DNA from 4 places in the Shinella zoogloeoides genome. Region 2 is predicted to be linked to each of the others. Evidence: predicted binding sites of a transcription regulator. Region 2 holds the regulator's gene; each other region holds the start of a gene.
The links. Region 2 encodes PhoB, which activates phosphate uptake and scavenging genes when phosphate is short. Its sites were predicted from a motif close to TGTCATNNANCTGTCAT; they were not measured.

Region 1 (5,906 bases), 700 kb from region 2:
AGCACCTTGACCGTCTGGTTCGGCTTGATCGAGCCGGAATGGATGCGGCCGGTGATGATGCGGCCGAGGAAGGGATTGGCTTCGAGGATCGTGCCGATCATGCGGAACGGGCCTTCGGCGACCTTCGGCTCCGGCACGTGCTTGAGCACGAGGTCGAGCAGCGGCGCCATGCCTTCGTCCTTCGGACCTTCCGGGTTGACGTTCATCCAGCCGTTGCGGCCCGAACCGTAGAGGATCGGGAAGTCGAGCTGCTCGTCGGTGGCGTCGAGATTGGCGAACAGGTCGAAGACCTCGTTCAGCACTTCCTCGTGACGGCCGTCCGGACGGTCGATCTTGTTGATCGCGACGATCGGCTTGAGACCAACTTTGAGCGCCTTGCCGACGACGAACTTGGTCTGCGGCATGGGGCCTTCGGAACTGTCGACGAGAACGATCGCGCCGTCCACCATCGAGAGGATGCGCTCCACTTCGCCGCCGAAGTCGGCGTGGCCGGGCGTATCGACGATGTTGATGCGCGTGCCCTTCCATTCGACCGAGGTTGCCTTGGCGAGAATGGTGATGCCGCGTTCCTTTTCGATGTCGTTCGAGTCCATCACGCGTTCGGCGACGCGCTGGTTTTCACGGAACGAGCCGGACTGCTTCAGAAGTTCGTCGACGAGCGTGGTCTTGCCATGGTCGACGTGCGCGATGATCGCGATATTGCGGATGGACATAGGTCGTAATCTCTGAGGTTCGGGGCGCGCGAAACGAAAGGGCGCCGTCTTCAATGGCCGGGCTCTTACATGTTTTTCCGCAAATGCGAAAGAGGCGGGCCGCAACTCTGTTGCCCGCCGGGCGCGCGGCTCCGTTTCACGACGAGCGCACCGGCGGCAGGGTGATACGCCAGAGTTCCTGGTCTTCCCGATCCATCAGGCGCACCGTCATCTCCTCGCTCGCGCCGTGGATATCGACAAGGCCGAAGAACTGCAGACCGGCGGAGGGCGGCAGGTTGCTGTCGATGCCGCCCTTGGACGACTTGATGAAACGCACCTCCGGCCCGAAGGTCATGTCGAGCGGTTTCGGCCCGTAGGTGCCGGAATGCAGCGGCCCCGAGACGAATTCCCAGAATGGGTTGAATTCCTGGAACTTCGCCCGCGACGGATCGTAATGGTGAGCGGCGGTGTAATGCACGTCCGCCGTCAGCCAGACGACATTGTGGATGGCATTGTCGCGCATGAAGGCGAGGAGGTCGGCGATCTCGCGCTCGCGCGCCGCCGGCGGACCGTTGAGGCCATCCGCCACGCCCTCGTAGCCGAGGCTGTTGGCGTGATCGTCCCAGATGACGAGGCCGAGCGGCATGTCGCAGGCGATCACCTTCCAGACGGCGCGCGAGGCGGCAAGCTCCCGGCGCAGCCAGTCCGCCTGCCGCCAGCCGAACAGGCCGTTTTCCGTGCCGCCCCGGTTGGGGCTGCGATAGGAGCGCAGATCGACGAAGAACACGTCGAGCAGCGGCCCGTAGGCGACCTTGCGGAAGATGCGGCCGGGCTCGGTGGGAAAATAGCGGATCGGCGTCATCTCGTGGAAGGCGCGCCGCGCGCGAGCCTCGTAGACGCCGATATCCTTGTCCGGATAGCGCCGGTCGCCGGTCAGGTCGCTCGATTCCGACCAGTTGTTCAGCACCTCATGGTCGTCCCACTGGAAGAAAGTGGGGCACTGGCTGTTGAAGGAAAGCAAGTGATCGTCGAGCAGATTGTATTTCCACTGGCCTCGGAATTCGGTGAGCGTGCGCGCCACGCTGCGCTTCTCGTCGGTGACGATGCGGTTCTTCCAGACCCCGCCGTCACGCAGCTTGATCTCGTCCGGGATCGGCCCGTCCGCATAGACCGTGTCGCCCGAATGGATGAAGAAATCCGGCTCGTGGCGCAGCATGGTCGAATAGGTCTTCATGCCGACATCGTCGATGCCCCAGCCCTGCCCCGCCGTATCGCCCGACCAGACGAAACGCACCGAGCGGTTGCGCATCGGCGCGGTACGGAAGCGGCCGACGACAGGCTCGGAAACGAGATGGCTCGAATAGGGATCGCTTGCCGTGAACCGGTAGAAGATGTCCTGATCCGGCAGGAGACCCTGCAGCATCGCCTTGACCGTATTGTCCGAGCCGCTGATCGCCTTCTGCAACGGCAGGCGCACGGCATCGACGAAACTCTCGGTGGTCGAGTAGTCCAGCGTCACCTCCGCCGGCCTGTCGACGCGCGCCCAGACCATGCCGGAGGAGCAATCGACGTCGCCGGATTGCACGCCATGGGAAAAGACCGGACTGCCGTGACGCCGCGCATAGTAGGGCACCGCCAGCGCCGAGGACGTGGCAAGGGCACCCGCCCCCGCCGTCAGAAGGAACGAGCGCCGCGTCAGCGTCTCGGGAACGATAACCATGCCACCTCCGGCCCAGCCCGCGAATCGACGGGCCGACCATCGGTCTGCGGCATGTCAGTCCGGTAACGGGACGATGACGGTTCACCCAAGGTTTGATGACGGGAGGATGACGGCCGGACGACCGTCATCGGTTCTGCGGGAGAGCTGGCCTAAGCCGCCAGCCCCTTCTTCTCCAGCATCGCTTCCGGGCTCGGCAGCTTGCCGCGGAAAGCCTTGTAGGCGTCTTCCGGATCGACCGAGCCGCCGACGGCGTAGATATAGGACTTCAGCCGCGCGGCCATGGCCGGGTTGAAGGCGTCGCCCGTTTCCGTGAAGGCGGCGAAGGCGTCGGCATCCAGCACTTCCGACCACATGTAGGAATAGTAGCCGGCCGAATAGCCGTCGCCGGCAAAGACGTGCTGGAAGTGCGGCGTCGCGTGGCGCATGACGATGGAGGCCGGCAGGCCGATCTTCTGCAGCACCTCCGCCTGCACCGCCATCGGATCCTCGACCGCGCCGCGCGTATGAAACGCCATGTCGACCAGCGCGGAAGAGGTGAATTCCACCGTCGCGAAGCCCGAATTGAAGGTGCGGGCGGCGAGCACCTTGTCGAGCAGCGCCTGCGGCATCACTTCGCCCGTCCGGTAATGCACCGCATAGCGCGTCAGCACTTCCGGCACCGTCAGCCAGTGCTCGTAGAGCTGCGAGGGCAGCTCGACGAAGTCGCGCGACACGCCCGTGCCCGAGACGGACGGATAGGTGACGTCGGACAGCATGCCGTGCAGCGCATGGCCGAATTCGTGGAAGAGCGTGCGGGCGTCATCCAGCGACAGCAGTGCCGGCTTGCCTTCCGCCGGCTTGGCGAAGTTGCAGACATTGTAGATGATCGGCAGCTCCCCGACCTGACCGTTCTTCAGCGGCAGGCGGTGCTGGCTCTGGTAGGAGCTCATCCACGCGCCGGAGCGCTTCGACGAGCGCGCGAAATAATCGCCGATGAACATCGCGACGAGCTTGTCGTCACGGTCGCGGATCTCGAAGACCCGCACGTCCGGGTGATAGACCGGCACGTCCTTCTTCTCGACTGCGTGGACATCGAAGAGCCGTTCGGCGACGTCGAAGCAGGCATCGATGATCTTTTCGAGCTGGAAATAGGGCTTCAGCTCGGCCTCGGAGAAGTTGAACTTCTTCGACCGCAGCTTTTCGGCGTAGTAGCGCCAGTCCCAGGGCATGACCTCGTGGTTGCGGCCCTCTTCGGCAACGAGCGCGGCAAGCTCCGCCTCCTCCTCGCGCGCCCGCGCCACGGCCTTTTCCCATACCTGCATCAGGAGATCGTTCACCGCCTCCGGCGTCTTCGCCATGGTGTTATCGAGCTTCAGCGCGGCGAAGCTGTCATAACCGAGCAGCCCGGCCTTTTCCGCGCGCAGCGCCAGCGTGTCCCGGACAATGCCGCGATTGTCCGTGTCACCCGCATTCTCGCCGCGCGCCGCCCAGGCACGGAAAGCCTGTTCGCGCAGGTCCCGGCGGGCGGAGAAGGTCAGGAACGGCTCGATGATCGAGCGCGACAGGGTGACAGCATAGCGTCCGTCATGTCCGCGCTCGCGCGCGGCGGCCGCCATCGCGTCCTTCAGGAAGTCCGGCAGTCCGTCGAGCGCATCGCCTTCGTCGAGATAGAGCACCCAGTTCTTCTCGTCGGCGAGCACGTTCTGGCCGAATTTCGCGCCGAGCCCGGCCAGCGTCTCGTTGATCGCCGAAAGCCGGTCCTGCTCGGGTTTTTCGAGCTTTGCGCCCGACTTGACGAACCCCTTCCAGTGCCGCTCCAACACACGCGTCTGTTCCAGCGAAAGGTTCAGCGCCTCGCGGCCCTCCCAAAGCGTATCGATGCGCTGGAAGAGCGCGGCATTCGTGCCGATCTTCGAATAATGCCGCGACATTTTCGGTGCGACGTCGCGCTCCAGCGCCTGGATCGTGTCGTTCGTGTTGGCGCCGGCACGGCTCCAGAACAGCGCCGAGACGCGCGAAAGCTCGTCGCCCGCGATTTCCAGCGCGACGATCGTGTTCTCGAAGGTCGCGGGCTCGGGATTGTTCGCGATCGCGTCGATCTCCGCCTCGTGCGCCGCCAGCGCCGCATCGAAGCTCGCCGCAAAGGCCTCGTCCTTCACCAGATCGAACCGCGGCAGGCCGTTGAGGCCGGTCCATTCGATGAGGGCGGGATCGATGCGCGTTTCCGTCATGGGGTCTTCCTCTCTGGCAAATCACCGTGCGGCGAATATAGGAACGGTCGGGGTGTCTGGTACAGGCCATCGGCAGAAAATACGGGAACCGACGCCGCGCCGCCACGTTAGAGGCGTGCGGCACCTTGCCTCTTGACGCGGACGCAAACTTCGGTGAAAACACCGATGATCCGCGGCCTTTGACATCGGTTGCCGCGGTGAACCCTGGTGCCGGGCCCCTCTGGCGAGAGTTTTTACGGCGCTCTCGTGATGTCGGTACCGCCAGCAATTAGCCGGCGGATTCAAACGCACATGAACATCCTGACCATGCCTTACCCGCATGCCCGTCGTGGTATGCGCATTCTCAATTCCCGTATCTCCATGGCTTCCCGCATGGAGGCGCTGTCATGATCGGCAACGGCGAAGGCAAATCCACCCTCTCCTATCTAAAATGGGCCTTCATCTCCACCGCCATCGGCCTTGCGCTCGGCGCCTGGCTGGGCTGGCAGACGGAAGGCACGCTTGCCGGCATGGCGACCGTCTTCTTCATCTGCGCCGTGCTCGCGGTGCTGGAGATTTCGCTCTCCTTCGACAACGCCATCGTGAATGCCAACAAGCTCAAGGACATGACGCCTGTCTGGCAACACCGGTTCCTGACCTGGGGCATCGTGATCGCCGTCTTCGGCATGCGCATCGTCTTCCCGCTGCTGATCGTCGTGATCGCCGCCGGCATTGGGCCCATCGAGGCGCTCGTCCTCGCAGCGCGCGAGCCGCAGGAATATGCCCGCATCATGAACGAGGCGCACCTGCCCATCGCCGCTTTCGGCGGCACCTTCCTGATGATGGTCGGCCTCACCTACTTCTTCAACCATGAGAAGGACGTGCACTGGATCGGCTTCATCGAGAAGCACATGGCCCGTTCGGCGACCGTCAAGGGCATCGAGATCGCCTTCGTTCTCGCGCTGATCCTCGTCTTCTCGAACCTTCTCGAGGGCGAGGCCGCCAACACCTTCGTGCACGCCGCGATCTACGGCCTCCTCACCTTCCTTGCGGTGGAGGTGGTCGGTGGCCTGCTCGACGCTTCGCAGAAGGCGATGTCGGAAGCGGCCAAGGGTGGCCTCGGCGCCTTCATCTACCTCGAAGTGCTCGACGCCAGCTTCTCCTTCGACGGCGTCATCGGCGCCTTCGCGCTGACGCAGAACCTCTTCGTCATCGCCATCGGCCTCGGCATCGGCGCCATGTATGTGCGCTCGATGACGATCATGCTGGTGGAGAAGGGCACGCTGGCCGAATACCGCTACCTGG
Region 2 (5,906 bases):
GCCGCCAGCCCCGAACGCCGCGATATCGGCCTTCGCCGCCGCTATGCCGCCGAGCGCCGCTTCCGCCTCTACGGCATGGCCGCGATCGGCTTCGGCCTCCTCTTCCTGTTCCTCCTGCTGTTCTCGGTGTTTTCCAAGGGCTACACCGCTTTCCAGCAGACGATGATCACCATCCCGGTCGAGTTCTCCGAACAAATCATCGACAAGAATAATGAGCGCGCCTCGAACCCCCAGAAGCTGGTCTCGGCCAACTATCCGGTCGTCGCCCGCAATGCGCTCGCCAAGGTTCTCGGCGTCAGCGAAGACGACCGTGCCGGCCTGAAGGCCGTGGGCGGCATGATCTCGGACAGCGTCCGCGTCCAGTTCCGCGACCTCGTCACCGCCGATCCCTCGATCATCGGAACCACGCAGAACGTGACTTTCCTGGCGCATGGCGACCTCGACTCGGCCTTCAAGGGCCAGATCGACCTCGGCGTGGCGGAGAACAACCGCAAGGTCTCCGACAAGCAGGTCGGCTGGATGAACCAGCTTGCCGAAAGCGGGGCGTTCGCCAAGCACTTCAACACGGGCCTCTTCACCAACGGTGCATCGAGCCGTCCGGAAGCCGCCGGCGTCGGCGTCGCCGCCATCGGCTCGCTCTACATGATGCTGATCGTGCTGGCGCTGTCGTTGCCGATCGGCGTCGCCGCCTCGATCTATCTCGAGGAATTCGCCCCGAAGAACCGCTTCACCGACCTCATCGAGGTGAACATCAACAACCTCGCCGCGGTGCCGTCGATCGTCTACGGTCTGCTCGGCCTTGCGGTCTTCGTCAACTTCGCCGGTTTCCCGCGCTCGGCAGCCCTCGTCGGTGGCCTGGTGCTGACGCTGATGACGCTGCCGACGATCATCATCGCGACCCGCGCGGCGCTGAAGGCCGTGCCCCCGTCGATCCGCTCGGCCGCGCTTGGCCTCGGTGCCTCGAAGATGCAGACCGTGTTCCATCACGTCCTGCCGCTCGCCATGCCCGGCATCCTCACCGGCACGATCATCGGCCTGGCGCATGCGCTCGGCGAGACCGCGCCGCTGCTCCTCATCGGCATGGTCGCCTTCGTCGCCGATATTCCATCGACGCCGCTTGAGCCCGCAACGGCACTGCCGGTGCAGATCTACATGTGGGCTAACGAGGCGGAACGCGCCTTCGTGGAGCGCACCTCGGGAGCGATCATCATCCTCCTCATCTTCCTCATCCTCATGAACGTGGGTGCAATCCTGTTGCGCCGCCGTTTTGAACGGCGCTGGTAGAAGGTTATAGACAGATGAACATCATGTCAGAAGCAGCAGTCGAGAAAGCGCTGGACAAGAAAATGAACGACATTTCCTACAAGATGATCGGCAAGGACGTCTCGGTCTACTACGGCGACAAGCGCGCACTCTACGACGTCAACCTGAACGTCCGCGAAAACACCGTGACGGCGCTGATCGGCCCGTCGGGCTGCGGCAAGTCCACCTTCCTGCGCACGCTGAACCGCATGAACGACACGATCGACGGCTGCCGCGTCACCGGCCGGATCACGCTCGACACGGACGACATCTACGATCCGTCGATCGACGTGGTGGAACTGCGCGCCCGCGTCGGCATGGTCTTCCAGAAGCCTAACCCCTTCCCGAAATCGATCTACGAGAATGTCGCCTACGGCCCGCGCATCCACGGCCTTGCCAAGGCGAAGGCCGACATGGACGCCATCGTCGAGCAGAGCCTGCAGAAGGCCGGCCTGTGGAACGAGGTGAAGGATCGCCTGCACGAAGGCGGCACCGGTCTTTCCGGCGGCCAGCAGCAGCGCCTGTGCATCGCCCGCGCCGTCGCCGTCAGCCCCGAGGTCATCCTGATGGACGAGCCGTGCTCGGCGCTCGATCCGATCGCGACCGCCAAGGTCGAGGAACTGATCCACGAGCTGCGCGCCAACTTCACCATCGTCATCGTGACGCACTCGATGCAGCAGGCGGCCCGCGTCTCGCAGCGCACCGCCATGTTCCACCTCGGCAATCTCGTCGAGGAGAACGACACGGACAAGATGTTCACCAACCCGGACGACCAGCGCACGCAGGATTACATCATGGGCCGCTTCGGCTGACGCAACCGTCGCCAAAACCCTGACCATCCGAGCGCATCAAGGATAAAGACATGTCATCGACCCATATCGTTTCGATCTATGACGAAGAACTGAAGTACCTCTCCCGCCGCATCTCCGAAATGGGCGGCACGGCCGAGCAGATGGTTTCGGATTCCGTCCGCGCGCTCGTCACCACCGATGCGGCGCTGGCCCAGAAGGTCATCTCGGAAGACGTCATCCTCGACAATGCCGAGCGCCAGATCAACGACAAGGCCATCGTCACCATCGCCAAGCGCCAGCCGATGGCGGCGGACCTGCGCGAGATCATGGGCGCCATCCGCATCGCCGCCGAGCTGGAGCGCGTCGGCGATCTCGGCAAGAACACCGCCAAGCGCGTCATCGCCGTGCAGAGCTCGGGCATGCCCCGCAAGCTCGCCCGCGGCCTGGAGCATCTTGCCGAACTTGCGCTGATGCAGCTCAAGGAAGTGCTCGACGTCTACGCCACCCGCTCGATCGAGAAGGCCAAGGCCATCCGCGAGCGCGACGACGAGATCGACGCGATCTACACCTCGCTGTTCCGCGAACTCCTCACTTACATGATGGAAGATCCGCGCAACATCACGCCCTGCACGCACCTCCTGTTCTGCGCCAAGAACATCGAGCGTATCGGCGACCATGCGACCAACATCGCGGAGACCATCTACTATATGGCGACCGGCTCGCAGCCGGAAGGCGAGCGCCCGAAGGACGACACCTCGACGTCCGTCGTTGCCGCCGACGTCTCCGAGTAAAGAGAGTAGGTTCGCTTTATGGTGCCGAGAATTGCCGTCGTGGAAGACGAGGAGGCGCTCAGCGTCCTCCTGCGCTACAACCTCGAGGCCGAAGGCTTCGAGGTCGATACGATCCTCTCCGGTGACGAGGCGGAGATGCGCCTGCAGGAGCGCATGCCGGACCTTTTGATCCTCGACTGGATGCTGCCCGGCGTTTCCGGCATCGAACTGTGCCGGCGCCTGCGCCAGCGGCCGGAAACGGAGCGCCTGCCGATCATCATGCTGACGGCGCGCGGCGAGGAGAGCGAGCGCGTGCGCGGCCTTGCCACCGGTGCGGACGACTATGTGGTAAAGCCCTTCTCGACGCCGGAACTCGTCGCCCGCGTCCGTGCCATGCTGCGAAGGGCCAAGCCCGAGGTCGTCTCGACGGTGCTGCGCTGCGGCGATATCGAACTCGACCGCGAGACGCACCGTGTCCACCGCCGCACCCGCGAGGTGCGCCTGGGGCCGACGGAGTTCCGCCTGCTGGAATTCCTGATGACCTCGCCCGGCCGTGTCTTCTCCCGCTCGCAGCTTCTCGACGGTGTCTGGGGCCACGACATCTATGTGGACGAGCGCACCGTCGACGTGCATGTCGGGCGCCTGCGCAAGGCGCTCAACTTCGCCAACATGCAGGACGTCATCCGCACCGTCCGCGGCGCCGGCTATTCGCTGGAAACCTGAGCCGCCGAAATTCCTCCCAAGGACGGGAATGGGCCCTTCGGGGCCCGTTTCGCGTTTTTGGGTCATCTCAACGGCAATAACGAAAACGGGCCCCGAAGGGCCCGCATCTCATTCCACGATCGCTGTTGTTACCGCATCCGCCGCCGCTCGGCGGAGGGCTGGTAGGCGAGGCGCTGGTGGTAGGTGCAGTAGGGCGAGTTGTCCGGGGACTCGTTGCCGCAGAAGTGGAAGTCGTCGTTCAGCGGGTCGCCGATCGGCCACTTGCAGGTGCGCTCGGTCAGTTCGGTCAGCTCCAGGCGGCGCGACATCGGCACGACCACCTTGTTGCCGTTGGCCGGAACCGGAAGCTGCTCGCTCTGCGTCTCGAAGTCGGTGTCCAGCTCTTCCTTGGGAAGGGCGCTGCCGGCAGGCCGGGCGACAGTGCGCGTCACGGCCGGGCGGGCTGCGAAATTCGACGGGCGCGGGGTTGCCGCGGCCGGGCGCTTCGGGCGTGACGCCGTCTGCGTGCCGCCGGCCTTGGCGCGGCCCGGCAGGTTCAGCCGGTGAACCTTGCCGATCACCGCGTTGCGGCTGACGCCGCCAAGCTGTGCAGCGATCTGGCTCGCGCTCAGGCCCTCGGCCCAGAGCTTCTTGAGTTTCTCGACCCGCTCGTCTGTCCAGTTCATGTTCTCGTCTCCGCTCGGCGCTCGCAATGCGGGAATCCCTCATCGCGTCCCGGACGGGTCCGGAACCTGAACGCCTTGACTCTTTTGGTGACTAGTTCCGCCGCATGCAGTCTAGTAATTGGTCTTTAACCTAGAGACAGGGGGACTCTGTGACAAGAGTCGCGGGAATCGGCGCGAATCGATTTCTAAGTTTTCCCCAACTTGCTGGTCTGGTGTGACTCGATAGAGACACCTTCCGCGCGTGCCGCGAATCCTCACCTTGCGGCAGGTTCAGCCATATTTCGGGATGCACTTTTGTTGACATGGAGGGGTGAAATGCCGATAGTGCGGCATGCCGCCGAAAGGCGGCTTTTGATTTTTCTGGTGTCCGGAAAAGTCAAGCACGGGACCCGTTTTTCCGCATCTCTTTTCGGAGGATACGCGCCATGGCCGATGCCGCGCCGCTCTATGAAACCTATATGCGTGCGCCGCTCCGGTTCACGCGCGGGGAGGGCGTCTGGCTGATCGCCGAAGATGGCGAGCGCTATCTCGATTTTGCCGCCGGCGTCGCCGTCAATTCGCTGGGCCATGCCCATCCCCATCTCGTCGCCGCGCTGAAGGACCAGGCCGACAAGGTCTGGCATCTGTCGAACCTCTATGAGGTCCCGGGCCAGGAAAGCCTCGGCCGCCGGCTGACGGAAGCGACCTTCGCGGACAAGGTGTTCTTCACCAATTCGGGCGCCGAGGCGCTGGAATGCGCGATCAAGACGGCGCGTCGCTATCATTTCGCCAAGGGCCATGCCGGCAAGTACCACATCATCACCTTCGACGGCGCCTTCCACGGCCGCACGATCGCCACCATCGCGGCCGGCGGGCAGGAAAAGTATATCGAGGGTTTCGGCCCCAAGGCGCCGGGCTTCCTCAAGGTCCCCTTCGGCGATATCGGCGCCGTCAAGGATGCGATCACCGAGGAAACGGCTGCGATCCTGATCGAGCCGGTGCAGGGCGAGGGCGGCATCCGCCCGGTGCCGAAGGAATTCATGCAGGAGCTGCGCCAGCTCTGCGACGAATACGGCCTGCTGCTCATCCTCGACGAGGTGCAGTCGGGCGTCGGCCGCACGGGCCGCCTCTTCGCCCATGAATGGGCCGGCGTCACGCCCGACATCATGGCCGTCGCCAAGGGCATCGGCGGCGGGTTCCCGCTTGGCGCCTGCCTTGCGACGAACGAGGCCGCCGCCGGCATGGTCGCCGGCACGCACGGCTCCACCTATGGCGGCAACCCGCTTGCCATGGCCGTCGGCAATGCCGTGCTCGACGTCGTCCTAGAAGAGGGTTTCCTCGAGCATGTGCGCGACGTCGCGCTCGTCTTCCGCCAGGGACTTGCCGCGCTGAAGGATCGTTTCCCCGAGGTCATCGAGGATGTGCGCGGCGAGGGCCTGCTGCTTGGCATCAAGGCAAAGGTACCGGTCGCCGACCTGCTGAAGGCAATCCGCGCGGAAAAGCTACTCGGCGTGCCGGCCGGCGACAACGTGCTGCGCATTATGCCGCCGCTGACCGTTACAGCGGAAGAAGCGCGAGAGGGGCTCGCCCGTATCGAGCGGGCAGCGGAAAAGCTGACGGCCGCCTCCAAGGCGGCATAGCAGGGACTGGGACAGACAGGACACATCATGGCCAAG
Region 3 (5,906 bases), 1.4 Mb from region 2:
GTCATCCTGCGCTGCCTGGAAGTGAACCCCGCCTGGCGCTATCCGAGCGCGGCCCAGCTCGCCCTCGACCTGCAGGACCTTCCCGCCGTCAAGCTGACGGCCCGGGCGGAGAAGATGAAGCGCGATCCGTTCGGCATGGTGCTGCGCCGCCGCTTCAATCCGGTGCCGATCGAGACCGTCAAGCCGCAGACGGCGGAGGCCCAGCTTGCCGATGCGCCGATCGTCGCCGTCGCGATCGATCTTGCCGCCAACACACCGGAACGCGCCGCGGCGATCCACAGGACGGTTATCCGCATCATCGAGAACACGCCGCAGGCCCGCATCGCCTGCATCAACGTCCTGAAGATCAACCGCATCGCCATCGACACATCGCTGGACGAGGAAGGCCGCAACAAGCATGTGATGCGGCTCGTGGAGCTGCGCAACTGGTCGACGGGCCTGCCGGCGCCCGGCGGCGGCATCACCTTCCATGTGCTGGAGGCCGTCTCGCCCGCCGACGCCATCCTCGACTATGCACGCGAGAATCATGTCGACCATATCGTGATGGGCGCCCGCGCCGAATCGGCCATGCGCTCCATGCTCGGCAGCGTCTCCGGCGAGGTGGCCGCGCACGCGCCCTGCACCGTCACCGTCGTGCGCAATCGCCAGCGCCCGCAATAGCTTACGAGCGAAAGCGCTTGCGATACTCACCCGGCGTCAGGCCGACGATGCGGGCGAAAACCTTCCGGAAGGCGCCGGGGTCGTTATAGCCGACATCCACCGCCACCAGATTGACCGAGCGCGTGGTGAACTGCAACAGCTCCTGCGCCTTGGCCACCCGCAGCCGCTGGCAGTAATCCGTCGTCGTCAGCCCCGTTGCCTTGCGGAACCGCCGCAGGAACGTGCGCTCCTCCAGCCCCGCCTGCGCGGCGAGGACATCGAGGCCGATCTCCTTCGCCTCGCTCGCCTGCAGGAAATGCTGCACCTTCAGGATGGCGGCATCGCCATGCAGCAGGCGCGGCGAAAAGGTGCTGTAGTAGCGCTGTTCTCGCCCTGGCGGATCGATGACGAACTGCCGGGCGATCTCCAGCATGATCGTCGGGCCGAGGAAGCGGTCGATCAGTTTGAGCCCGAGATCCACCCAGGCCATCACGCCGCCGGCCGTGACGATATCGCCGTCATCGCTGAGCAGCCGGTCCGTATCGACCCGCACATCGGGAAAGCGCACCTCGAAGGTCTCGGCGATCACCCAGTTGGTGGTGATGGTGCGCCCCGTCAGCAGCCCCGTCTCGCCGAGCAGGAAGGCGCCGGCGCAGATCGAGGCGAGCTGGATGCCGCCGGCATGGCACTGCCGCAGCCACGCGGCAAAGGGCGCCGCGTCCGCCCGCGCGATCGGATCGCCGAGCGCCGGCGGCAGCACGAGCACGCAGGGCCGCGGCGCTTCGCCTGGCGCATTGCTCGCGTCGGTGCGCACCGGCTTACCGTCTTCAAGCCGCCAGTGGCTGACAAGCAATGTCGACCCCGTCCGCCCCTTCCGGCCGGCCAGCTCTGTCGCCGCATTGAACAGGTCAGTCATGCCGAGAACGGCGGCCATCTGGACACCGGGATAGAGCACCAGTCCGATTTCGGCAGCGCGGGCCATGTCACTTTCACCCTTGATTATGTCGGTATCGCCAATGGCCAGACATGGCAGGCGGAGGGCACTATGTCCACATCATCAATCGTGAAGCGGAAGGAACCCTCATGAGCAAACGCGCCATCATCATCGTCGACCTGCAGAAGGACTATCTCGCCACCGGCAGCTTCGCGCTGACCGGCATCGACGCCGCCACCGCCAATGCGGCGCGGGTCGTGGAAGCCGCACGCGGCAAAGGCGACCGGATCGTGCATGTCCATCACATCGCGAAGGAGGCCGATTCGCCGCTCTTCGCGCCCAATACGGATGGCATCGAGCCCATTCCCGCCATCGCGCCGCAGGCGGGCGATGCGGTCGTCGTCAAGAATTACCCCAATTCCTTCCGCGACACGGTGCTGCAAGAGACCCTCAAGGCAGGCGGTATCGAGGACGTGGTCGTCGTCGGCGCTATGAGCGACGTCTGCATCGATGCGACGGCCCGCGCCGCCGCCGATCTCGGCTACAACCTCACCGTAGTGCACGACGCCTGCGCGACGCGCGACAAGGCCTTCGGTGATTCGGTCGTGCCGGCCGCGCAGGTCCACGCCACGATCATGTCGGCGCTCGAATTCGGCTACGGCAAGGTCACGACGACTGCGGAATTCCTGTCGTAATTCGCGCAAAACACCTCGTCTCCGCCCCATGGCGGAGACGATCGGCCCCTTGCGAATGTCGCGTCATTCCCCTGTCATGTGACGATGATGTCTCTTCCCGCGTGAATGCACCCGGCAGCCGCCCCGCATGGCCGGCGCCCATCGGAGTACGCGTGAATGGACATGGCTCAGGCCCTCGCCCTTGCCTCGGGCGCTCTTGTCGCGACCAACCTCGCCAGCATCCTCATCGCCGGCAGGCGGCTGAAAGCGACCGATGCGCCGCCGCGAGACATCCGCAAGAAGCCGCCCGTCTCTATCGTCGTCCCCGTTCGCGGCATCGAAAACTTTTCCGCTGAGACGCTGGATCGCGCCTTCCGCCTCACCTGGCCGAGCTACGAACTGCTCTTCTGCGTCGCCCACGGCAGCGATCCGATCATTCCGGAAATAGAGAAGACGGCGGCCGCCCATCCGCATGTCGCATCGCGCATCCTTGTCGGCGACGACCGCATCAGCGCCAATCCCAAACTCAACAACTGCGTCAAGGGCTGGCAGGCCGCCCGGCACGACTGGGTGATCCTTGCCGATTCCAACGTGCTGATGCCGCCTGATTACATCCAGCACCTGATGGCCGGCTGGCGGGACAATTCCGGCGTCGTCTGCTCGACGCCGCTCGGCTCCCGGCCGGATGGCTTCTGGGCCGAGGTGGAATGCATGTTCCTCAACACCCAGCAGGCGCGCTGGCAATATGCCGGCGAGGCGCTCGGCCTCGGTTTCGCGCAAGGCAAGAGCATGCTCTGGTACAAGCCCATGCTGGACGCGAACGGCGGCATCCAGGCGCTGAACGCGGAAATCGCCGAGGATGCGGCCTCGACAAAGCTCGTCAACCGGCTCGGCCTTCAGGTCCATCTCGTCTCCTCGCCCTTCGAGCAGCCGCTCGGTCGCCGCACCGGACAGGAGATCTGGTCGCGCCAGTGCCGCTGGTCGCGCCTGCGCCGCGTCACCTTCCCCTGCTTCTTCGCGCCTGAAATCCTGCTCGGCATCCTGCCGCCGCTGCTTTTGGCCGTCACTGCGGCCCTCCTCGGCGACACGGCGCTCGCCCCCGTCATCCTGCTGGTTCTTGCCGCCGTCTACCTGCCGGAAATCGGCCTCGCCTTCGCCAAGGGCTGGCGCCTCTCCCTCTTTTCTGTTCCGGCGATGCTCGTCCGCGACATCATGATGCCCGCCATTTGGCTGCGCGCCTGGCTCGGCGGCACGATCGACTGGCGCGGCAACACGATGACAATCGGCACCACGGCCTGCGAACTGAAGGAAGCGCCGGCCGGCCCTTGAGCCGAGCCAGCGATTACGGGCGAATGGTGATCGGCGTACCGTCGGGCACCGTCGCCCATATCTCGCGCATCTGCGCATCGGTGACGGCGATGCATCCGTCGGTCCAGTCCCAGAGATGATGCACCGGCGCGAGCCAGCCCCAGCCATTGGCAAGGCCGTGGATCATGATATTGCCGCCGGGAGCGTAGCCGGCGGCATCCGCGGCCTGCTTGTCCTTCGCATCCGGGTAGGAAATATGCAGGCTCAGATGCGCCAACGATCGCGGATTGCGCCAGTCGATGACATACGTTCCTTCCGGCGTCCTCTGGTCGCCTTCCCGCCGCTTGTGCCCGCCGTCGCCATCGCGCCCCAGCGAGATGCGATACGTGTTCAGGACCTTACCGTCCCGCAGAAGGGTCATTTGCCGCTTCGCTTTTTCAACCGTGATCCGATCCGCCCGCTGGTCAGCGGCACGCATCTGCGGCGGCTCGCCCGAGCCGATGCGGGCCATGACCTTGGTGTAGGCAAACAGGGCGGCGACCAGCAGGAGGGTGATGAACAGGATCTTCTTGAGCATATATTCTCGCGGCATTCTTTATCTGCGACGATCGGGCCGAATCGCCATCGCCCGGAAAGACAGTTTCCCTGTAACAACATCCAGAAAGAGGCCATTTGCTGTTGCGACGTCAAGCGGATGCGTGTATCTCCCCATCGCCGGGACGGACGGAGTGTAGCGCAGTCTGGTAGCGCATCTGGTTTGGGACCAGAGGGTCGGGAGTTCGAATCTCTCCACTCCGACCACGTCCGGCGGGCGTTTCGATGCCAAATGCTCTTCCGGTCATTTCCCCTTTACGGAATTCGGGTTATGCATTCTCGAACGCGCGCCGGCGGAACGGTGCGCCTTTATGCGAGAATTCTGGAGCCGCTTCGATGACCGCGAAGATCTATCGTCCCGCCAAGACAGCCATGCAGTCCGGCAAGGCCAAGACTCATCTATGGGTTCTGGAGTTCGATGCCGAAAAACCGCGGACGATCGACCCGATCATGGGCTATACGAGCTCCGGCGACATGTTCCAGCAGGTGAAGCTGACCTTCGAGACCAGCGAGGAGGCGATTGCCTATGCCGAGCGCAAGGGCATCGAATACCGCCTGATCGAGCCGAAGGAAGCGACCCGCAAGCGCGTCGCCTATCCGGACAACTTCCGCTTCAACCGCATGCAGCCCTGGACCCACTGAGGTCCCATCGGCCCCTTAGCTCAGCTGGATAGAGCATCTGCCTTCTAAGCAGAATGTCGCAGGTTCGAGCCCTGCAGGGGTCGCCATATTCGCCCGCAGATCGTCCGCATTCTCTTTGATTGCTGACAGAAACTGGCCGCCGGCCTTCTACTGCGCCTTGCGCAGGGACTGAATCAGCTCGTTCTCGACGCGGTTGCCGGTGCGGATGCCGAGGCGTTTCACGGTGCCGCCGTTCAGTTCCAGCACGTAGTCGATCGGCCCTTTCGAATCGATGATCGCTTCGGAAAGCGGCTCGGCGTTTTCCTTGATCGTGCGGATCTTGCCGTCCTTGCCGAGGAACAGCATGTCGAGCGGCAGATAGGTGTTCTTCATCCACATGAAGACCTGCCGCGTCTCGCCGAAGGCGAAGAGCATGCCGCGGTCCTCGGCCATCTCCCTGCGATTCATCAGCCCCTGCTCGCGCTGGCGCGGCGTCACGGCAAGCTCCACCGTGAAGGCATGGCTCTTGCCGTCTCTCGTGACGATCGTCAGCGGCTGCGTGTCGAATTTTTCTTCCGCGCGCGCGGCGGTGACGGAAACGCAAAGAAAAAGCGCCATGACGGCGCTTGCCAGACGTGCCGCACCAAGGCCCCGCGCCAAGCGCATCATCAATGCGCCCTGCCGCCCGGAGCCGGCATGTCGGGGTGGATTTCCGCAGCCATCAGCCCCTTGTCGCCATCACCGAAGCGTACCAGGACGACCTGGCCGGGGCGCAGTTCGGTCAGGCCGAAGCGGCGCAGCGTCTCCATATGGATGAAGATGTCTTCCGTGCCTTCGCCGCGCGTCAGGAAGCCGAAGCCCTTGGTACGGTTGAACCATTTCACCAGCACACGCTCCAGCCCGCTCGAGGGCGTGACCTGCACATGGGTCTTGACCGGCGGCATCTGCGAGGGATGCACGGCCGTCGACTGGTCCATGGAAAGAATGCGGAAGGTCTGGTAGCCGCGGTCGCGCTTCTGGATCAGCGCGACGACGCGCGTGCCTTCCAGCACCGTCTGATAGCCGTCCCGGCGCAGGCAGGTGACGTGCAGCAACACGTCCTGCATGCCGTTGTCGGGCACGATGAAGCCGAAGCC
Region 4 (5,906 bases), 1.1 Mb from region 2:
CTGCGCCGCACGACTCCACGGCCTTCCCGGTCCTGCCCCTGCGCGACATCGTGGTGTTCCCGCACATGATCGTGCCGCTGTTCGTCGGTCGCGAGAAGTCGATCCGCGCGCTGGAAGAGGTGATGGGCACCGACAAGCAGATCATGCTTGCCACCCAGATCAACGCTTCCGACGACGATCCGGAAACCGACGCCATCTATCGCATCGGCACCGTCGCCAACGTTCTCCAGTTGCTGAAGCTGCCCGACGGCACCGTCAAGGTGCTGGTCGAAGGCCGCGCGCGCGCCGAGATCGACGGCTATACGGAGCGTGAGGAATTCTACGAGGCGATGGCCCATGTGCTGGCCGAGCCGGAAGAGGACCCGGTCGAGATCGAGGCGCTGTCGCGCTCGGTGGTCTCCGAGTTCGAGAACTACGTCAAGCTCAACAAGAAGATTTCGCCCGAGGTCGTCGGCGCTGCGAGCCAGATCGAGGACTACTCGAAGCTCGCCGACACGGTCGCCTCGCACCTCTCCATCAAGATCGTCGAGAAGCAGGAAATGCTCGAGACGACTAGCGTCAAGCTGCGCCTCGAAAAGGCGCTCGGCTTCATGGAAGGCGAGATTTCCGTCCTGCAGGTCGAAAAGCGCATCCGCTCGCGCGTCAAGCGCCAGATGGAGAAGACCCAGCGCGAGTACTACCTCAACGAACAGATGAAGGCGATCCAGAAGGAACTTGGCGACGGCGAGGACGGCCGCGACGAGATGGCCGAACTCGAAGAGAAGATCGCCAAGGTCAAGCTCTCCAAGGAGGCCCGCGAGAAGGCGGATGCCGAACTGAAGAAGCTGCGCCAGATGAGCCCGATGTCGGCGGAAGCCACCGTCGTGCGCAACTATCTCGACTGGCTGACGGGCATTCCGTGGGGCAAGAAGTCGAAGATCAAGACCGACCTCAACGCTGCGGAAAAGGTCCTCGACGAGGATCATTTCGGCCTCGACAAGGTCAAGGAGCGCATCGTCGAATATCTCGCCGTGCAGGCCCGCTCGACCAAGATCAAAGGCCCGATCCTGTGCCTCGTCGGCCCTCCGGGCGTCGGCAAGACCTCGCTCGCCAAGTCGATCGCCAAGGCGACCGGCCGCGAATATATCCGCATGGCGCTCGGCGGCGTGCGGGACGAGGCCGAGATCCGCGGTCACCGCCGCACCTATATCGGCTCGATGCCCGGCAAGGTCATCCAGTCGATGAAGAAGGCCAAGAAGTCCAATCCGCTCTTCCTGCTCGACGAGATCGACAAGATGGGCATGGATTTCCGCGGCGACCCGTCCTCGGCCCTGCTGGAGGTGCTGGATCCGGAACAGAACTCGACCTTCATGGACCACTACCTGGAAGTCGAATACGACCTGTCCAACGTCATGTTCGTGACGACGGCGAACACGCTGAACATTCCCGCGCCCCTGATGGACCGCATGGAAGTGATCCGCATCGCCGGCTACACGGAAGAGGAAAAGCTGGAAATCGCCAAGAGGCACCTGCTGCCCAAGGCGATCCGCGACCACGCGCTGCAGCCGAAGGAATTCTCGGTCACCGACGGCGCTCTGATGGCGGTCATCCAGCAGTACACCCGCGAGGCGGGCGTCAGAAACTTCGAGCGTGAACTGATGAAGCTCGCCCGCAAGGCGGTGACCGAGATCATCAAGGGCAAGTCGAAGAAGGTCGAGGTCACCGCGGAGAACATCCACGACTTCCTCGGCGTTCCGCGCTTCCGCCACGGCGAAGCCGAGCGCGAGGACCAGGTCGGCGTCGTCACGGGCCTTGCCTGGACGGAAGTCGGCGGCGAACTGCTCACCATCGAAGGCGTCAGCCTGCCGGGTGGCAAGGGCCGCATGACGGTCACCGGCAACCTGAAGGACGTGATGAAGGAATCGATTTCGGCGGCGGCCTCCTATGTCCGCTCGCGCGCCGTCGATTTCGGCATCGAGCCCCCGCGCTTCGACAAGACAGACATCCACGTGCACGTACCGGAAGGCGCGACGCCGAAGGATGGCCCGTCGGCCGGTATCGCCATGGCGACCGCCATCGTCTCCATCATGACCGGCATTCCGGTCTCGAAGGATATCGCGATGACGGGCGAGGTGACGCTGCGCGGCCGGGTACTGCCGATCGGCGGCCTCAAGGAAAAGCTGCTTGCAGCGCTTCGCGGCGGCATCAAGAAGGTGCTGATCCCGGAAGAGAACGCCAAGGATCTGGCGGACATTCCGGACAATGTGAAGAACAGCATGGAGATCATTCCGGTATCCCGTATGGGCGAGGTGATCAGCCATGCGCTGCTGCGCACGCCCGAGCCGATCGAGTGGGACGGTACGGCCGAAGCGGCCAAGGTTCCGGCGGTCGAATCGGCTGAAGACGGCGCCGCTGCAATCGCGCATTGAGCGTTATCGCGGGGCGCTACGCCCGGCTTTTTCAAGTCAAACAGCAAAGGACCGGCCCCTGGGCCGGTCTTTTTCGTTGAAAAGAGTGTGTAAACCCCGGATTCTCAGGGGATTCCGACGAAATTTTCTTGCGGGGAGAAGGGCGATGCGTATTCTGCCCCCGACTTGTAAGAGTCGTTTCAAACCGTAAGAAAGGGGTGGAAACATGAACAAGAATGAACTCGTATCCGCAGTGGCTGAGAAGTCCGGCCTCTCCAAGACGGACGCAGCATCTGCTGTCGACGCCGTTTTCGAGACGATCCAGGGCGAACTCAAGAACGGCGGTGACGTTCGTCTCGTCGGTTTCGGCAATTTCTCCGTATCGCGCCGCGAAGCCTCGAAGGGTCGTAACCTTTCGACCGGCGCCGAGATCGAGATCCCGGCTCGCAACGTGCCGAAGTTCTCGGCCGGCAAGGGCCTGAAGGACGCCGTCAACGGCTGATCCGATGCGGCTGCATGATCCTTCAGACCATGCGGCAGCCTTGAAGTTCTGCAGCGCTTCCTGTGCGTCATCCGTGGCGCGCGGCGCTGCGGGCAGAGCGGTTATCCACTCCGCCGCAAATCCTGAAGTTCAGGGCAGGGGTCCGGTTTTCCGGACCCCTTTTTATTTGCGGGGCAAGGGACGGGATGACACGCCATTGTCATCGGCCTGTAACACGAAAGCCGCAGAACCGCCCGGTTCCTATTGACCGGATTCCGGAGGTTTTCATGAAGACCCGTTCGCTCACCGCCGCGCTCGCGGCGGTCCTCGCCGCATCGGTGGCCCCCGCCGCCAGCGCCGAGCCCGTATTCAATCGCATTTCATCCTTCGCCGTAGCCGACAACCTGCCCGAGGGCGTGGATAAGGCGATGCCGACCTCGTCCGAAATCATCGCCGCCTCCGAGGACGGCAATACGCTCGTCTATTCCGACAGCCCGAACAAGGCGATCGGCTTCATCGACATCACCGACGCGAAGGCCCCGAAGGCCGGCGGCTCCGTCTCCTTCGACGGCGAGCCGACCTCCGTCGCTATAGCGGCCGGCAAGGCGCTCGTCGCGGTCAACACCCGCGAGAGCTTCGTGAAGCCGTCGGGCGTTCTCACCCAGGTCGACCTCGCCTCGAAGGCTATCGACGCGACCTGCGATATCGGCGGCCAGCCGGATTCCATCGCCCTCAACAAGGACAAGACGATCGCCGCGATCGCCATCGAGAACGAGCGCGATGAAGAGGTCAATGACGGCGCCATCCCGCAGATGCCGGCCGGCGATCTCGTCCTGCTGTCGCTCAAGGACGGCGTCGTCGATTGCGGCTCGTTGAAGCGCGTGACGCTCACCGGCCTTGCCGCGGTTGCCGGCGAGGACCCGGAGCCGGAATTCGTTGCCTTCAACGGCCTCGACGAAATCGCCCTCACGCTGCAGGAAAACAACCATATCGTCATCGTCGACGGCAAGACCGGCGCCGTGAAGAGCCACTTCTCCGCCGGCACCGTCAGCCTCGAGGGCGTCGATACCAAGAAAGACGGTGCGCTGAAGTTCACCGGCGAGGTCAAGGACGTCGCCCGCGAGCCGGACGCCGTGAAGTGGCTCGACGACAACCGCCTCGTCGTCGCCAACGAGGGCGACTGGAAGGGCGGCGCCCGCGGCTTCACCATCTTCGACAAGGAAGGCAAGGTTCTCCACGAGAACGGCGCCGGCTTCGAGCGTGAAATCGCGAAGATCGGCCACTACCCGGACAAGCGCAACAAGAAGGGCGTGGAGCCGGAAGGCCTGGAAGCCGCCAAATTCGGCGACGACAACCTGTTCTTCGTGCTGGCCGAGCGCGCTTCCATCGTCGGCGTCTACAAGGACACCGGCACGGAGCCCGAACTTCTCCAGCTTCTGCCCTCGGGCGTCGGCCCGGAAGGCGCGGTCGCCATTCCGGCCCGCAACCTCTTCGTGACCGCCAACGAAAGCGACCTCGTCGAGGACGGCGGCGCACGCTCGCACGTCATGATCTACGAGCGCGCGGAAGGCGAGGCGACGTATCCGCAGATCGTCTCCACCGAGAAAGACGGCGAACTGATCGGCTTCGGCGCGCTGTCCGGCCTTGCGCCTATCAAGGACAAGCCGGGCATGCTCCATGCCGTGAACGACTCCTTCTACGCCTCGCAGCCGACGATCTTCACGATCGACGCCACGCAGAAGCCGGCGAAGATCGTCGATGCGCTGCGCATCACGCGCAACGGCGCCGCCGCTCAGAAGCTCGACAGCGAAGGCCTGACGCCGGACGGCGAGGGCGGCTTCTGGCTTGCCAACGAGGGCGATGCCGACAAGCTCTACGCCCATGCCATCATCCACGTGAACGAGAAGGGCGAGATCGAGAAGGAAATCGCCATCCCCGCCGAGCTGCGCGCCGGCGAGAAGCGTTTCGGCTTCGAGGGCATCACCAGCGTCGGCGAAGGCGACGACATGGTGCTCTGGATGGCCATGCAGCGCGAATGGGGCGACGACGAGAAGGGCTTCGTGAAGCTCGTCTCCTACAAGCCGTCGTCCAAGGAATGGGGCGCGGTGCGCTATCCGCTCGAAAAGACGGAAAGCGGCTGGGTCGGCCTCTCCGAGATCACGGTGAACGGCGACTATGCCTATATCATCGAGCGCGACAACCTGATCGGCCAGGCGGCCAAGCTGAAGAAGCTTTACCGCGTCGCGCTCGCCGACCTGAAGCCGGCCAAGCTCGGCACCGAGCTGCCGGTCGTGAAGAAGCAAGAGGTCCGCGACCTCATTCCCGACCTGAAGGCCGGAAACGGCTACGTCGTCGACAAGGTCGAGGGCTTTGCCATCGACGCCGCCGGCAACGGCTTCGTCGTGACGGACAATGACGGGGTGGACGACTCCTCCGGCGAGACGCTGTTCTTCGGCATCGGCCCGATCAACGCGATGTAAGCCGGGACCACCCGAAAGGCGACAAACAAAAAAGGCCGGGATCCTGCGATCCCGGCCTTTTCGGTTTTCGATGCCGCCCGGCTCAGCCGACGGCGTGGAGGGAGCGAACGGGTGCCGCGTCGGCAATGCCCTCGCTCTTGTCTCGTTCCCGTTGCAGCTCCTCGGTCTTCTCGCTGAGACAGCGGATGATTTCCTTCATATGCTGCTTCTGGTCTTCGGTCAGAACCGCGAATATGGCTTCGATCGTCTTGTGCTGCGGCTGCTGGGCGGCCGAGATGACGGTCCGGCCCATATCCGTTATCGAGACGATCTTGGCGCGTCGGTCCTTCGGATCGGGCTCGCGCTTGACCAGCTTGTCACGCTCAAGACCATCGATCGCTTCCGTCACCGTACGGGGTGCGAAACCAAGAGCGCAGGCGATGTCCGTGGAGCGCTGCGGGCCCTGGCATTCCAGCAAAAGCAGGAACTTGCTGCGGGCGAGCGATACGCCTTCGTCCATCATGCACTCATTCACCAGGCGACTCACCTGATGGTAGAGTTTGAACATGCCTTGGGAGA

Region 1: a site for PhoB is predicted at 2,508-2,524, ahead of Q9316_RS17635 (alkaline phosphatase D family protein). Genes of this name have one in related genera too.
Region 3: a site for PhoB is predicted at 2,330-2,346, ahead of Q9316_RS08300 (ceramide glucosyltransferase). Genes of this name have one in related genera too.
Region 4: a site for PhoB is predicted at 3,087-3,103, ahead of Q9316_RS06960 (esterase-like activity of phytase family protein). Genes of this name have one in related genera too.

Annotation. Positions count from the first base shown of each region.
Region 1 covers NZ_CP132311.1:3,371,374-3,377,279, forward strand. The annotation lists gene typA (translational GTPase TypA) at 1-713, opposite strand, end outside; gene Q9316_RS17635 (alkaline phosphatase D family protein) at 850-2,412, opposite strand; gene Q9316_RS17640 (M3 family metallopeptidase) at 2,562-4,622, opposite strand; gene Q9316_RS17645 (DUF475 domain-containing protein) at 5,009-5,906, shown strand, end outside.
Region 2 covers NZ_CP132311.1:101,836-107,741, forward strand. The annotation lists gene pstA (phosphate ABC transporter permease PstA) at 1-1,284, shown strand, start outside; gene pstB (phosphate ABC transporter ATP-binding protein PstB) at 1,299-2,114, shown strand; gene phoU (phosphate signaling complex protein PhoU) at 2,165-2,884, shown strand; gene phoB (phosphate regulon transcriptional regulator PhoB) at 2,903-3,586, shown strand; gene Q9316_RS01410 (GcrA family cell cycle regulator) at 3,715-4,251, opposite strand; gene Q9316_RS01415 (aspartate aminotransferase family protein) at 4,677-5,870, shown strand; gene argF (ornithine carbamoyltransferase) at 5,898-5,906, shown strand, end outside.
Region 3 covers NZ_CP132311.1:1,460,865-1,466,770, reverse strand. The annotation lists gene Q9316_RS08315 (bifunctional serine/threonine-protein kinase/universal stress protein) at 1-660, shown strand, start outside; gene Q9316_RS08310 (GlxA family transcriptional regulator) at 662-1,621, opposite strand; gene Q9316_RS08305 (cysteine hydrolase family protein) at 1,723-2,268, shown strand; gene Q9316_RS08300 (ceramide glucosyltransferase) at 2,425-3,576, shown strand; gene Q9316_RS08295 (L,D-transpeptidase family protein) at 3,590-4,132, opposite strand; tRNA gene Q9316_RS08290 (tRNA-Pro) at 4,280-4,356, shown strand; gene Q9316_RS08285 (ETC complex I subunit) at 4,486-4,791, shown strand; tRNA gene Q9316_RS08280 (tRNA-Arg) at 4,801-4,877, shown strand; gene Q9316_RS08275 (DUF192 domain-containing protein) at 4,939-5,388, opposite strand; gene Q9316_RS08270 (cold-shock protein) at 5,439-5,906, opposite strand, start outside.
Region 4 covers NZ_CP132311.1:1,207,582-1,213,487, forward strand. The annotation lists gene lon (endopeptidase La) at 1-2,408, shown strand, start outside; gene hupB (DNA-binding protein HupB) at 2,614-2,889, shown strand; gene Q9316_RS06960 (esterase-like activity of phytase family protein) at 3,156-5,348, shown strand; gene Q9316_RS06965 (MarR family winged helix-turn-helix transcriptional regulator) at 5,431-5,850, opposite strand.